Linked DNA regions of Alkalihalophilus pseudofirmus. The protein of the gene in region 1 binds, or shares a complex with, the protein of each later gene. Links are inferred from orthologs where the notes say so. Each region holds a gene or a part of one and is shown on either strand. Other genes may lie near its edges.

What was found. Proteins that work in one complex are often made in the same cells at the same time.
Region 2: PQ478_RS14760 (region 1) and PQ478_RS16855 share a complex: the UniProt entries of both Bacillus subtilis proteins name them as parts of the ktrCD complex. The link is inferred for Alkalihalophilus pseudofirmus from one-to-one orthologs.

Annotation. Positions count from the first base shown.
Region 1 is NZ_CP117835.1:2,759,468-2,768,010, reverse strand. The notes cover bases 934-3,916. They hold PQ478_RS14760 (potassium channel family protein), read left to right. Parts: upstream 934-2,083; coding sequence 2,084-2,749; downstream 2,750-3,916. Other genes in these bases: rnjA (ribonuclease J1), read right to left, coding at 2,784-3,916; PQ478_RS14765 (peroxiredoxin), read left to right, coding at 1,361-1,912; PQ478_RS14770 (mechanosensitive ion channel family protein), read right to left, coding at 934-1,030. Also shown: PQ478_RS14775 (hypothetical protein), read right to left, coding at 1-62; more of PQ478_RS14770, read right to left, coding at 197-933; more of rnjA, read right to left, coding at 3,917-4,451; PQ478_RS14750 (DNA-dependent RNA polymerase subunit epsilon), read right to left, coding at 4,455-4,664; def (peptide deformylase), read right to left, coding at 5,130-5,669; PQ478_RS14740 (YjcZ family sporulation protein), read right to left, coding at 5,781-5,963; PQ478_RS14735 (YkyA family protein), read left to right, coding at 6,231-6,887; pdhA (pyruvate dehydrogenase (acetyl-transferring) E1 component subunit alpha), read left to right, coding at 7,402-8,487; PQ478_RS14725 (alpha-ketoacid dehydrogenase subunit beta), read left to right, coding at 8,491-8,543. UniProt on the Bacillus subtilis protein: Catalytic subunit of the KtrCD potassium uptake transporter. The 2 major potassium transporter complexes KtrAB and KtrCD confer resistance to both suddenly imposed and prolonged osmotic stress.
Region 2 is NZ_CP117835.1:3,164,445-3,171,904, reverse strand. The notes cover bases 1,373-4,338. They hold PQ478_RS16855 (TrkH family potassium uptake protein), read left to right. Parts: upstream 1,373-2,163; coding sequence 2,164-3,513; downstream 3,514-4,338. Other genes in these bases: PQ478_RS16850 (succinate dehydrogenase cytochrome b558 subunit), read left to right, coding at 3,911-4,338; PQ478_RS16860 (YslB family protein), read right to left, coding at 1,563-1,961; PQ478_RS16865 (aspartate kinase), read left to right, coding at 1,373-1,529. In the rest of the region: more of PQ478_RS16865, read left to right, coding at 282-1,372; more of PQ478_RS16850, read left to right, coding at 4,339-4,540; sdhA (succinate dehydrogenase flavoprotein subunit), read left to right, coding at 4,554-6,323; sdhB (succinate dehydrogenase iron-sulfur subunit), read left to right, coding at 6,320-7,072; PQ478_RS16835 (acyl-CoA thioesterase), read left to right, coding at 7,203-7,460. UniProt on the Bacillus subtilis protein: Integral membrane subunit of the KtrCD potassium uptake transporter. The 2 major potassium transporter complexes KtrAB and KtrCD confer resistance to both suddenly imposed and prolonged osmotic stress.

The DNA.
Region 1 (8,543 bases):
TGATGCTTTTTTAATACATTTTTAACCATGAGGTTAATTAGATCACGTTGATGTTTCCCCATTTTTACCCTCCTTACATAATAGGAATACTATAAACGTATGAAACTTTCACCAAAGGGTGTTAGGTATTAAATCTAATTTCGTCATAAAGAAAAAAGGAAGGCTGTGTGAGCCTTCCTTTGATGTGGAGAACAAGTTATTTTTTTTCAATATAAACTTGATGAGGATAAGGTATTTCTATATTATTTGCATCTAATGCTTCTTTTAGTTCCTTACGCAGTTTTCGTTCAACAGCCCATTGCATCATATTTTCTGTTTTGGCAATCACTCGAATGACTACATCAGAGTCCCCAAGTCCTTGGACGCCGATCACGTTAGGACCTTCTTTAATTGTTTCATCCTCTAAAGCAATCTTGTCACATACCGATTGCATAACAGCAATTGCTTCATCAATATTATCATCATAAGAAATACTCATATCAATTAACGCACGCATGTTACCGCGGGAGTGATTGCTGACACTTGAGATCTCTCTATTTGGTACAAAGTGGAGCGTTCCATCAAATCCGCGAATTTGAGTCGTGCGAAGGCCTACTTCTTCTACCACTCCATCAATACCAGCGGCAGTTACGTAATCATCTACGTCAATCTGTTTTTCTAGAAGTAAAAAGAAACCTGTTACTACATCACTTACAAGACCTTGAGCTCCAAAACCAATCGCAAGACCTACAACCCCGGCACCCGCTATTAAACCTCCGATGGGCAGCTCAAAAATTCCTGCTATGATCGTTACGAAGACAAAAATTAATATGTAGGAAAAAATATTTAGAGTTAATTTCTCGAGGGTTTTCATTCTTCCATGAGTCATGTTTTTTTGAGCCTGCATTCTTTCAAAACCGGAACTAATAATTCTCCTACCAATTGCACGAACAATTAAAAATGCAATAATGGCAATAAAAAGCTGTCCGATTACTAATAAAACAGCTGTTAAAAATGCTCCTTCTGTTAAATAACTGGTCCATTGATCCAATTTACCCACTCCTGACATTCTGTTCTCTAATTTAGTAATAACCTATTGCGACTAAATAAAACGCGTATTTAACCGAATACGTTAAAAATCGTAGCATAAGTCCAATTAAACTACAAATTAGAAACCACTCTCTTTTGTATGGAAAGATTGAGAAATATTCATACAGCAGGTGTAGGCAAGAGCGTGAATGATTCGTTTACTTACGGGTGAAAATAGTAAAGAGTCAGCGTTTAAGGGTTATGGTTATAATAGTTTATTCAACTATTGTTTAGTGTTTTTGTTGTCATAAAAATGAATAAAAAGTTCAACTATTTTTAGGAGGTACTACATATGTCAGATAAGCGTATGGTTGCAAAGCAAGCCCCGCGATTTGAAATGGATGCGGTGATGCCAAACAAAGAATTTTCTAAAGTAAGCCTTGAAGATAATATGAAAGATGATAGGTGGACCGTGCTTTTCTTTTACCCAATGGACTTTACGCATGTTTGTCCGACAGAAATTATATCTTTAAGTGATCGATACGAGAAATTTGATGACTTAGATGCTGAAATAATTGGTGTATCAACTGATACCATTCATACTCATAAAGCATGGATCAACACCTCGCGTGATGATAATGGTCTTGGCGAGTTGAAATATCCATTAGCGGCAGATACAAATCATATAGTATCGCGTGAATATGGTGTGCTGATTGAAGAAGAAGGGATTGCTCTTCGGGGTCTATTCATCATAAGTCCAGAGGGAGAGTTAATGTATTCAGTTGTAAATCATAACAATGTCGGTCGAGATGTAGATGAAACCCTACGTGTCCTGCAAGCACTGCAAACAGGGGAACTCTGTCCAGCAAATTGGAAGCCTGGTCAGAAAACACTTTCATTATAAGATTTAAACCATAATGATGATTTAGCTTTCATGTTAGACTTTTTTTCGCTTATTCCACAAATAATCGTGTGTTAGAGACAAAAGAATAGTCATGCTAAAGACCTCTCTTCAAAGAGGTCTTTTTATTTTGCCTGGAAAATATGATGAGATAGGTCCTATTGGAGGTGATGTATGAAGAGGCAATTTGCTGTCATTGGTTTGGGGCGTTTTGGAGGGAGCGTTTGTTGTGCTCTTATTGAACAAGGAGTAGAAGTGTTAGCGATTGATCAGTGTGAAGCAAAAGTCAATCAATATCGTGATGTAGTGACCCATGCGGTAGTGGCTGATTCGACTGATGAACAAGCATTAAGGCATCTCGGAATACGTAATTTTGAACATGTCATTGTTGCGATTGGTGATAATATTCAAGCTAGTATTTTAACAACACTGATTCTCGATGAATTAGGGGTAGAGCATATCACAGTTAAAGCACAAAATGATTATCATGAAAAAGTGCTCGTAAAAATAGGAGCAGAGAGGATTGTCCACCCGGAAAGAGATATGGGTGCTAGAATCGCTCATCATTTGATGTCTAAAAACGTACTTGATTATCTAGAAGTCTCTGATAAGTATAGTATTATAGAGATGTTTGCTGGAAGTAAAATGCATGCAAAAACACTTGTCGAGTTAAATGTGCGGGCTTCGTTCGGCTGTAATGTAATGGCTATAAAGCGTGGAGCAGAAATGATTGTTTCACCTAAAGCAGACCAATTGATACAGCAAGATGACCTTCTTATTGTGCTTGGAGCAGATGAAGATATTAAGAGGTTTGAACAGATGTTTGATGATACCAAATAAAAGCGGATATCATTTGATATCCGCTCGTACTTTCTTACACTTCCATAATAATTGGTAAGATCATTGGTTTACGTTTTGTTCTCTCATATAAAAACGGTCCTAAAAGATCTGTCATTTCATTTTTAATTTCGGACCATTGCGATGTTTTTCTTGCCATGACCTCATCAAGGTGCTTGCTTAGCAGCTTTTGAGCTTCATGTATTAAGTCACTGGATTCACGCATGTACACAAATCCGCGTGAAATAATGTCTGGCCCCGCCGTCACCTTGAATTCTTTCATATCCAGACTTACTACTACAACGACAAGTCCTTCCTCAGAAAGAATTCGACGATCACGCAATACAATGTTGCCAATATCACCAATACCGTTTCCATCTACATAGACTGAGCTAGATGGGATTTTCCCTACAATACCAGCCTCATTAGGGTGAATAGCTAATACATCACCATTATCCATAATAAAGCAGTTCTTTTCTTCCACACCGCAATCCGTTGCTAGTTTCACATGCATTTTTAACATGCGGTATTCTCCGTGGATCGGCATGAAATATTGCGGCTTCATTAAGCGAAGCATTAATTTTTGCTCTTCTTGCCCGCCATGACCTGACGTGTGAATATCACTTAATGCTCCGTGAATCACGTTTGCGCCAGCACGGTAAAGTTGATTAATTGTCTTACTCACGCTCAATGTATTACCTGGGATAGGGGAAGAAGAAAACACAACTGTATCTCCAGGAATAATTTGAATTTGACGGTGCGTCCCAAAAGCAATTCTTGAAAGAGCTGCCATTGGTTCTCCTTGTGAACCTGTACATAAAATCGTAACTTGATTGTCTGGCAGTTTGTTTAACTGCGAAGGTTCAATGAAGGTATTTTTAGGAGCTTTAATGTAACCAAGCTCTTGGCCGATTGTCAAAGCATTTTCCATGCTGCGTCCAAACACCGCTACTTTTCTACCGTGCTCCACTGAAGCTTCAACCACTTGCTGCAATCGATGAATGTTTGAAGCGAATGTAGCAAAGATTACGCGGCCATCGACTTTTCTGAAGATGGAATCGATACTTTCGCCAACTTTACGCTCCGACATTGTAAATTCAGGAATTTCACTGTTTGTACTATCAGATAATAAACAAAGAACACCTTCTTCACCGATCTTTGCCATCTTAGTTAAGTTGGCTGGTTCTCCTACAGGTGTAAAGTCGAATTTGAAATCCCCTGTGTGAACAACATTTCCTGGAGGTGTCTTCACGACAATTCCGTATGAGTCTGGGATACTATGCGTTGTTCTAAAAAATGTAACAGAAGTTTTGGTGAACTTAACCACTTGATCTTCATGGATTTCATGAAGTTTAGCTTTACGTAATAACCCATGTTCTTCAAGTTTACCTTTTAATAAACCAAGAGCAAGCTTACCGCCATAAATTGGGATATTAACAGCTCTTAATAAATAAGGGATTCCACCGATATGGTCTTCGTGTCCGTGAGTAATAAAAAGGCCTTTAATTTTATCTTCATTTTTTACTAAGAAAGAATAATCAGGAATTACGTAATCAATACCAAGAAGCTCGTCCTCTGGAAACTTTATTCCGGCATCAATAAGAATAATTTCATCCTGAAACTGCACAGCATAGGTATTCTTACCGATCTCACCTAATCCGCCTAATGCAAATACAGCTGTTTGATTGTTTTTCATTTGTTTCATTTGTTAGATAGACTCCACTTTAAAGTCTTCATGTTGTTTTTCATACTCAAGATATGCCCCAGAGACAGGTGTAACGAATTCAATATTATATTCACGAGGTACGAGTTTTTTACGTACATCGGATTCTGATTCACCTTCGACATAAATAGTTTCTGTTAATTCACGCACTGGAACTTGGTGAAAGTTCTTTTGGAAATATACTTTAAAAATCATAAATAAAACCTCTCCTTAACGTTGGTTATATTTTCATTATAAAGCAAATGCCGCTCTTTTTCATGTTTTTCTTTTAAAGTAGCATCAGCCAAGTAAATGCAAAGAACCAAACGTTGAATTCTAAACGATATTTTCATCTATGGAAAATAGACATAAATGGCTTGTCTAATCCTTAACCAGTCATTCATGTCATTCTCGTCAGAATAAAAAAGAGTTATACTTCCAACAAACGATTTTTTGGTAAAAGATGACGACAGCCTTTAAGCAGTTTTTTACGAATACGCTTTAACATAATAGGTCCTCCTTTAGTTCTTGTTTGACGAACGAAGCGCCAATCGATATATTTTTATACCTTTAGTATGTGTCGTCGAATTATTGTTTTTCGAGGTAAAATATGGGAGAGGTAATCCTGCCATTGGATTAAAGAAGAAAAAGAAAAAAAGGAAGCCCGGGTTGAGCATCCTTTTATGGTAATTCTTTTTTAAATGGGTCTTTAAAACCTTCTATTCGATCATAAAACATAATTCCGTTTAAATGGTCCATTTCATGTTGAAAAACAATGGAAACAAGCCCGCGAAGACGTAAGGTAACTTCCTCTCCGTCAAGATTGGTTCCTTTAACAGTGATCCTGGCATATCTTGGAACAATCCCAGGTATGTCACGGTCAACTGATAAGCACCCTTCGCCGCTTTCTAGATGCGTTTCTTCAACAGAATGGCTTATAATCTTCGGATTAAATAACCCCATACTGTATAAATTGTCATTGTCATCAGCAACATGAACAGCAAACATTCTTTTTGCGATGCCGATTTGAGGGGCAGCGATCCCGACACCTGGACGTAATTGATATTTCTCTGAAAGCTCCGGGTCTTGACTATTGATGACAAAGTCAAGCATGCGCTGCAATGTTTCTTTATCTTCCTTTGAAGCAGGAAGAGGAACTTCTTTAGCAACTTCTCTTAATACGGGATGTCCCTCACGGACTACATCCTTCATCGTAAGCATGTATGTATCACTCCTTTTATTTCTATTCTTACTTTAAGAAGAATAAACTGAAATAGCAAGTTATTTTGAAAGAAAAAAGAGCAAGCACAAGGCTCACTCTCGTTGTACTAATTAGCAGCAGTGTCCGCCGTGACCAAAGCGAGACGCACCCACGATAATCAATAGGATGAATAATACTACGATTAACGCGAAGCCTTTACCGCATCCGCCACCTGCATAACCTGCTACTGGTGCACCATAACCGTATCCACATGGATCGTAACAACCTTGACCGCCATAATTGTATCCGTACATTTGAATTCCTCCTTTTTGTTGAAAGCCATCGCATCAGGTGCGACTCACTATCTACTCTATGCAGAACCTAGGTGGGTGGTTGGATGAATGCCCATTTTTCAAAAAAAGATTAAAAAAACTAAAATACAGGCACATAACTATATTTTTTGGACATAGAGTTTAATTAGATGTTATTTCCACAATGGTTAACACTTGTTATTTATTGTCGGTTCATATACTGTTTTAGGTAGCTAAAGACAGTTAATAGGTTAGGGGGAAACCGGATTTATGTTTAGGAAAAGATACGGATTTGTTTCGTTAGCAATAGCGGTTGGGCTGCTTGCTGGGTGTGGCAGCAGTGCGACTGAAACGATTTATGAACATTTAGAGAGTGCAGTCGAACTAGAAGAACCATTTGTATCAAATCAACAAGCACTTCAAGAAGCGGAAGAAAAAGAATATGAGCTGTATGAACAAATGATTACGATGGGGACAGATGATTTAGTTGAGATTGAGCAGCTTGCAGATGAAGCAATAACATCTATTGAACAAAGAGAAGAGCTCATAGAAGAGGAAAAAGAAAGTATTGAACAAAGCAAAGAGGAATTTGACCGGATCAATGAAGCAGCAACTGAGTTGGATCAAGAAGAATTAGTCGAGCTTGTTACTCGTTTAGAAGAAGAAATGAATAATCGATTTGATGCGTATCATGGTTTATATACAAATTACATAGAAGCAATGGGTGAGGATCGTACGTTGTTTGAGCTGTTAAAGGATGAAGAGTTATCAATAGATGAGCTTCAAGCGCAGATAAACACAGTAAATGAGCAATATGAAGTGGTAGAACAATACAAAGAAAGCTTTAATGAACATACACAAAAGTACAATCAATTAAAACGAGATTTCTATGAAAAAGCGGAGTTAGAAGTTCAGTATGAAGAGTGAACTTTTAGTTCGCTTTTTTTCTTGTTTCAAAAGCAAGGGCGATGAAACGCCTTTAACAAGAATGATTATAAGGTGGAAAGGGGTATCTGTATTATTCTTTTGACGATTGACCTATAACACAGTTTTTTTAGTAGAACGAAATGTTTGTGAAAAAATATGCAAAGAAAACGATAAACAAAAGGATTGACGGATTTAGATTTAGTGTTGTAGACTTAATTCCGAAAGAATAATTGTATTAATTTGATTTAGATTAGACTAATACAGGAGACGTGTTAGCTTATCTATATTGATTAAGCAATCGTGAAAAGTTACATAATTCGACAAAAACTACATATATACCCGAAAAACTTTCTAGAAAAACGTTTTATTCATACAAAAGAAGGTTATTTAACTTCTATGAATGGGTATCCTAATGAAGAGTTTTGCCGAAGAGATAATCAACAAGACTGTTTCAGATGAAGACTATATTCACGATTGTGTGAATTTGCTAAAAGAAAGGTAGAGGTGAAGGTAGATGAGTACAAAAACGTTAGAGCAAGTTGAAAATCAATTTGAAACGTTTCAGATTTTAAACGAAGAAGGCGAAATTGTTAACGAAGCTGCAATGCCTGAACTAAGTGATGAAGAGCTGCAAGAGATTATGAAGCGTATGGTTTATACACGTATTTGGGACCAACGTGCAATCTCATTAAACCGTCAAGGGCGTTTAGGTTTCTATGCACCAGTTGCTGGTCAAGAAGCTTCAATGCTTGGTTCTCAATTTGCGCTTGATAAAGAGGATTGGATCCTTCCAGGTTACCGTGATATTCCGCAAATTGTATTCCACGGTCTTCCATTACACCAAGCATTCTTATGGTCACGCGGACACTATGGCGGCGGTGAGATTCCTGATGGCTTGAATATTATGGTGCCTCAAATTATCATCGGTGCTCAAATCATTCAAACAGCTGGTGTGGCATTAGGCCTTAAACGTAAAAAGAAAAATAACATTGCGATCACTTACACAGGTGACGGCGGTGCATCTCAAGGTGACTTCTACGAAGGAATGAACTTTGCTGGTGCATATAACGCTCCTGCTGTATTTATCGTTCAAAATAACCGTTTTGCAATTTCTGTACCAGTTGAAAAGCAATCTGCTGCTAAGACGATTGCTCAAAAAGCAGTAGCTGCTGGTATTGAAGGAATTCAAGTTGATGGTATGGATGTACTTGCTGTTTATGCTGCAACAAAACAAGCTCGTGAGCGTGCATTAGCTGGTGATGGTCCAACACTTATTGAAACAATGACATATCGTTATGGTCCACATACAATGGCTGGTGACGATCCTACTCGTTACCGTTCTTCAGATCTTGATGATGAGTGGACAAAAAAGGATCCATTAGTACGTTTCCGTAAATTCCTAGAAGGTAAAGGGTTATGGACAGAAGAGCAAGAGAATGAAGTTGTAGATAAAGCAAAAGAAGATATTAAAGATGCAATGAAGAAAGCGGACAGCACTCCAAAACAAAAAGTCACTGACTTAATTGGTTTTATGTTTGAAGAGCTTCCAGCTAACCTTCGTGAACAAATGGAAGAGTACACAGCAAAGGAGTCGAAGTAAGCGATGGCACAAATGACAATGATCCAAGCGATTACGGATGCTATGCGTAATGAGCT
Region 2 (7,460 bases), 400 kb from region 1 along the record:
TTGACACTGGTTAAAAGGGGAATTCGCCGAAGTTTGTATAGACCTCATAACTATACATGCTGGACTTATCTCGAATAGGGGTAAGGCTGTCACTTGACTATACCCAATAGTCTTGTGGAGAACTATCTCACGTGAGAAAGGGAGTAGTGTGGTACCTGTACGGTATGACAAGCAACGGTGAGGGGTTTTCCTTATTGTTGCTTTTTTTGTACGCAAAAAGGTATAACACATCCAGTCGATCAAAAGAATCGCGCGTGAAGAGATTGAGAGGATGAGGCGAAATGGCAAGGATTGTACAAAAATATGGCGGAACTTCAGTTGGTTCTGTAGAAAAAATTGAAAATGTTGCAGACCGTGTTACACGAGCAGCAGAGGCAGGGAGTGAGTTGATTGTTGTCGTTTCAGCGATGGGGAAGTCAACGGATCAGCTTGTCAGTTTAGCAAGTGATATTACGGATCATCCAAGTAAGAGAGAAATGGATATGCTTTTATCCACGGGAGAACAAGTGACGATCTCCTTACTTACAATGGCACTCTTAAAGCGCGGGGTAGATGCCGTATCTTATACAGGCGGTCAGGCAGGTATTTTAACAGAAGCATCTCATGGAAATGCAAGAATACAAGAAATTGATTCAGAACGGTTAACAAATCAGCTTGAAGCAGGCAAAGTACTAGTTGTGGCAGGTTTTCAAGGTGTAACAGAAGATGGCAGCATTACAACACTTGGAAGAGGCGGTTCAGATACAACAGCGGTTGCGCTGGCTGCAGCTGTAGGGGCAGACCGTTGTGAGATTTATACAGATGTAACCGGAGTATTTACGACGGACCCACGTTATGTGAAGAAGGCACGTAAACTGCAGGCGGTATCTTATGATGAAATGTTAGAGATGGCAAACTTAGGAGCAGGTGTACTTCATCCAAGAGCGGTAGAGTTTGCGAAAAATTATGAAGTTCCATTAATGGTTGCATCAAGCATGGTAGAAGAAACGGGAACAATGATTGAGGAGGAAGTTACAGTGGAGAAAAATTTAATCGTAAGAGGGATTGCATTTGAGAATGATGTTACAAAAGTAACAGTTGCAGGTCTGCCAAACCGTATGGATACCCTGCCAAAACTATTTTCTATTTTATCAAGCAACGGAGTAAATGTAGATATCATTATTCAAAACCAATACGACGAAGATCATGTAAATATCTCATTCTCTATTACTCAATGCTCACTGAAAGAAACAGTAGCACGCTTAGAGCAAGCAAAGAATGAACTTGAATTTGAACACTTATATCATGAAGAAGATCTTGCAAAAGTATCGATAGTAGGGTCAGGCATGATTTCAAACCCGGGTGTGGCTGCTACAATGTTTGAGGCCCTAGCTAAAAATGAAATATTTATTAAAATGGTCAGCACATCTGAGATTAAAGTGTCGGCTGTTGTATCTGAAGACGATATGGTGATGGCAGTTGAGGTCTTACATGATGCGTTTAAATTAGACGAAGTACATGAAGAAGAACAAGCGGCACAATTAGTATAAAGGAAAAAGCGATGCACTCATGCATCGCTTTTTTTACGCTTCAATCGTGTCATGCAGATCGGACTCGACTTGAATATGAATAATCCCTTTTTTCTTTGTCTGAGTAGCAGCAGTATAAGAGGACAGCCATGTTTCTACTTGCTGGGCTAGAAATCCTGCCTCTAATTGATAACTGCGGTCATCGTTTTTATCCATCCATTCACCGCGAAGCTCAAATACCCGTTCTTGCTTTTTTTCTTTTACTAATGACAGGGTACCCCAATTTGCTTTTTCAAAAAAATCGATGGTTTCCTCGATTGTATGTAACGGGTACTTGCGAGCAAGGGCTTTTCCAACCCAGTACAAAATAGAGTCATGCTCTTGCCCGAAGACCTCCTTTAAAATATCATTTCTAAGTAAATCGTAACCGAATGTCTCGTCTCTAAATTCCATGTAGAAAAACACCTCTCCTCTTCTTATATTATAAAAGGTCTCTTTCTAGCTGTCCAAATGAATATAGAAGGAATCTCAGAAGTATTGGGAGGTAATCGTAGGGAAATATAAGGAAAAGTGCTTACTTTTTTCCTAGCGCTTATAGTTTCTCTAATACGGAAATGGTATACTTAAGCGCGAATGAATACGGAGGTACTACACGATGAAATTAGGGTTAAGTCAATTTCTTTCCCCCTTTAGGGTTATTATCATTTCTTATATCATAGCAATGATTGTCTTTAGTATCCTTCTTTATCTACCTATCTCACATAAAGAAGGAGTCGACCTTACATTCTCTGAAGCGTTATTTACGTCTGTAAGTGCGGTAAGTGTGACTGGGTTAACGGTGGTAAATGTGTCAGAGACGTATAGTTATATCGGTGTATTCTTTCTTGCATTGGCTATTCAGCTTGGCGGAATTGGCATTATGACACTAGGCACATTTGTATGGATGCTTTTCGGAAAGAAAATCAATTTATCTCAGCGAATGCTGATCATGGTCGATCAAAACCAAAATAAATTTTCAGGCCTAGTGAATTTGATGAGAGGTATTCTTTTTGTAGCTTTAATCATCGAGTTAATTGGGGCATTGATTCTAGGTACATATTATATACGCTATTTTGATACGGTTGGGGAAGCCTTCTATCAAGGCGCATTTGCTTCATTAAGTGCATTTACAAATGCGGGGTTTGATGTCACAGGGCAATCGTTAATTCCTTTTGCGAACGATTATTATGTACAGCTTGTTGTGATCCTGCTGATTTTTGCTGGTGCGATTGGGTTCCCTGTGTTAATGGAACTGAAGGAGTATTTCTCTAAAGATAACCCTCATTTTAAATTCAGCTTGTTTACGAAGATTACAACGACTACTTATTTTGCTGTTTTTATTATTGGGGTTATTGGAATTTGGGCGCTTGAGACGGGATCATATTATGTAGGTCTTGAGTGGCACCAGCAGTTATTTTATTCCATCTTTAATTCAGCCACCACGAGAAGCGGCGGCCTTTCGACCATGGATGTGTCGGAATTAAATATTGCCACATTATTGTTTATGTCTGCCCTTATGATTATAGGGGCCAGTCCTTCAAGTGTGGGCGGGGGAATTCGAACGACGACGGTCGCGGTCATGTTTTTAACGATTAAAAGCTTCGCCCTGGGTAAGGACGATGTAAAAGTATTTGGAAGAGAGATTCATCCTGAAGATCGTCAAAAGGCTTTTATTGTTCTATCCGTGTTTCTAGTCATGTTGTTTGCAGCTGTTACTTTAATTGCTGCATTTGAATCGCAAAGTGATATCACGCTTTTAGCTATTATTTTTGAAACTGCCTCTGCGTTCGGAACATGTGGCTTATCATTGGGGATTACACCTGATTTATCGTTGCCTAGTCAGTTTGTATTAATGGTATTAATGTTTATTGGGCGGGTTGGACTAATCGCCTTCTTATTCTCTATTAGACGAAGAGAAACGAAGAGTCATTTTAAATATCCAACTGAGCGGATTATTATTGGTTAAAGAACAAAATTTCCTGTTTTATCCTGAGAAATTCAGGGTATACAGGATTTTTTTATAATTTTTTTCAGAAGATTGAGTTAGAGCCAATAAAATTAACAGACTATTTTCTACAAAAAGTGCTAAATACCAAGGGTTTCTTGCCCAGTAAGGGTTACAAAGCGCGAAAAACTTTGTATAAAAGACTTGTATACGTTTTCTTGACGAGGCAAACTGATGGGAGTACAATTAATTTGTCGGATTTTTTTCACAGAAACTTTACGTAAGTTTCACAAATTTCGTTTAATTTCCATATCACGTTGTTTTCACAGTGGGGAGGTACACGTTATACGGAAAAAGAGAGAATGTAGACAGAATTTTTGTATGGGTAGTCAAAAAACAATTGTGGGGGGACAAAGGTATGGCCGGTAATCGAGAGTTTTTTAATCGTAAGTTGCATTCTTTACTAGGCGTAATTCCAGTTGGATTATTCTTAGTACAACACTTGGTAGTCAATCATTTTGCTACAAGAGGAGCTAGTTCATTTAACCAAGCATCACATTTCATGGAAAGCTTACCTTTCCGTTATGCGCTTGAGATCTTCATTATTTTTATTCCACTATTATACCACGCTATCTATGGTATCTATATTGCATTCCAAGCTAGAAATAACACGGCACGTTACGGTTTCTTCCGTAACTGGATGTTCCGTTTACAACGTACGTCAGGTATTTTCTTATTAATTTTCATTGCATGGCATGTTTGGGAAACTCGTATCGCAGCTGCATTTGGTGCAGAAGTTAACTACAATATGATGGCTGATATTTTAAGCAGTCCATTTATGCTTGCGTTTTATATTTTAGGTGTCGTTGCTGCTACGTTCCACTTTGCTAATGGTTTATGGTCATTTGCAGTATCTTGGGGACTTACAGTTACACCACGTTCACAGCAAATTGCAACATATGTAACGATCGGTATTTTCGTCGCATTAACGTTTGTTGGGATTCGCGCAATCCTCGCATTCATTAATCCAGACTTAGCAAACATTTAAGGAGTGGATCAGGATGAGTAAAGGCAGAGTTATTGTTGTCGGAGGCGGACTAGCTGGTCTGATGGCAGCAATTAAAGTAGCAGAAAAAGGGGTGCCTGTTGATTTATTTTCATTGGTACCGGTAAAACGTTCTCACTCTGTGTGTGCACAGGGCGGAATTAATGGTGCGGTAAATACAAAGGGTGAAGGGGATTCTCCTTGGGAGCACTTTGATGATACGGTATACGGGGGAGACTTCTTAGCAAACCAGCCTCCTGTAAAAGCAATGACAGAAGCAGCACCAGGAATTATTCACTTGATGGACCGTATGGGAGTTATGTTTAACCGTACTCCAGAAGGTCTTCTTGACTTCCGTCGCTTTGGTGGAACTCAGCATCACCGTACAGCATTTGCAGGTGCTACAACAGGACAGCAATTACTGTATGCACTAGATGAGCAGGTTCGCCGTCATGAGACAAGCGGTCTTGTTACAAAGTATGAAGGATGGGAGTTCTTATCAGCTATCGTTGATGATGAAGGTACCTGTCGTGGAATTACAGCACAAGATCTGAAGTCTTCTGAAATTAAGAGCTTCCCAGCTGATGCTGTAATCATGGCAACAGGCGGCCCTGGAATTATCTTTGGTAAGTCAACAAACTCAGTAATCAACACTGGTTTTGCTGCTGCGAAACTTTATCAACAAGGTGTTCATTATGCAAACGGTGAATTCATTCAAATCCACCCTACAGCAATCCCAGGTGATGATAAGCTTCGCCTAATGAGTGAGTCAGCACGTGGTGAAGGTGGACGAGTATGGACGTATAAAGATGGTAAGCCGTGGTACTTCCTAGAAGAAAAATACCCTGCATACGGAAACCTTGTACCGCGTGATATCGCAACGCGTGAAATCTTTGACGTTTGTGTTGAGCAAAAGCTTGGTATTAACGGAGAAAACATGGTATACCTTGACTTATCTCATAAAGATCCTAAAGAGCTTGATATTAAGCTTGGCGGTATCATCGAGATTTATGAGAAGTTCATGGGGGATGACCCACGTAAAGTACCAATGAAGATCTTCCCTGCTGTTCACTATTCAATGGGTGGAATGTGGATTGATTACGATCAAATGACAAACATCCCTGGTCTATTTGCTGCAGGTGAGTGTGATTACTCTCAGCATGGTGGAAACCGCTTAGGAGCAAACTCACTGCTTTCTGCGATCTACGGTGGAATGGTTGCTGGTCCTAAAGCTATTGAATACATGAACGGACTAGAGAAGTCTGCAGAAGCTATGTCTTCATCATTATTTGATAATGAAGTGAAGAAAGAGCAAGAAACATTTGATAACATCATGAAAATGGATGGTAAAGAGAATGCTTACATCCTTCACAAAGAGCTTGGCGAGTGGATGACAGATAACGTAACAGTAGTACGTTACAACGAAAAGCTTCTTAAAACAGATGAAAAGATTCAAGAGTTGATGGAACGTTACAAAAACATCAACATTAATGATACGGCTAAATGGAGTAACCAAGGTGCATCCTTCACACGCCAGCTTGATGGTATGTTAAGCCTTGCACGTGTAATTACTCTTGGTGCTTACAATCGTAACGAGAGTCGCGGAGCACACTATAAGCCTGAATTCCCTGAGCGTAATGATGAAGACTTCTTAAAAACAACAAAGGCTACGTTCAACCCAGCGAAGAACGCACCAGACTTTACGTATGAAGAAGTTGATACATCACTCATCAAACCTCGTAAACGTGACTACTCACAAAAGAAGCAAGGAGCTGTTAAATCATGAGTGAAAAAACAATCAAATTCCAAGTGACTCGTCAAGATGACCCAAACAGCAGTTCTTATGTGGAAGAGTTTGAGGTACCATATCGTCCAAATATGAACGTTATCTCAGCGTTAATGGAGTTCCGTCGTAACCCAGTTACTACAAAAGGGGAAACAACAACTCCAATCGCATGGGATATGAACTGTCTAGAAGAGGTATGCGGAGCGTGTTCAATGGTGATTAACGGGAAGCCCCGTCAATCATGTACGGCACTAGTGGATCAGCTTGAGCAGCCAATTCGCCTTGAGCCAATGAAAACATTCCCTGTTGTACGTGACTTAATGGTTGACCGCAGCAGAATGTTTGATTCATTGAAGAAAGTAAAAGCATGGATTCCAATTGACGGAACATACGATTTAGGACCAGGGCCACGTATGGCAGAAACAAAGCGTCAATGGGCTTATGAACTTTCTAAATGTATGACTTGTGGGGTTTGCTTAGAAGCATGTCCGAATGTAAACAGCAAATCTGAATTTATCGGACCTGCGCCGTTATCTCAAGTTCGTTTATTCAATGCTCACCCAACTGGTGAAATGAATAAAGCAGAACGTTTAGAGACTATTATGGGTGATGGCGGACTTGCTAATTGCGGTAACTCACAAAACTGTGTACAAGCTTGTCCAAAAGGGATTCCTCTTACGACATCCATTGCGGACCTAAACCGTCAAACAACATTACAATCATTTAAGAACTTCTTTGGTGGACAATAAGAATTATTCTTAATCGGTTAATGATTGAAATTTAACACTCACCCTTTTATTGAACTATTACCCGTAAGTAGGTACATAGATCAATAGAGGGTGAGTTTTTTTAATAGACTATTTGAAGTGAGGGACTAACATGAGACTGCCAGCGTATATTACTGATTTTGATAAATGGAAAAAAGGGTTCACTTTCTCAAGCGAGGTTCGTGTGAGATTTTCAGAAACAGATGCTTTCGGGCATGTGAACAACAAAAATGCCCTTGTTTATTTTGAAGATGCAAGGCTTGAATATTTCAGCTCGTTAGGGTTAATGCAAAAATGGGCCAATGCCGATTTTGAGACGATGATCGTAGCAGCTGACCTACAATGCGACTATGTAAGACAAATTAAATTC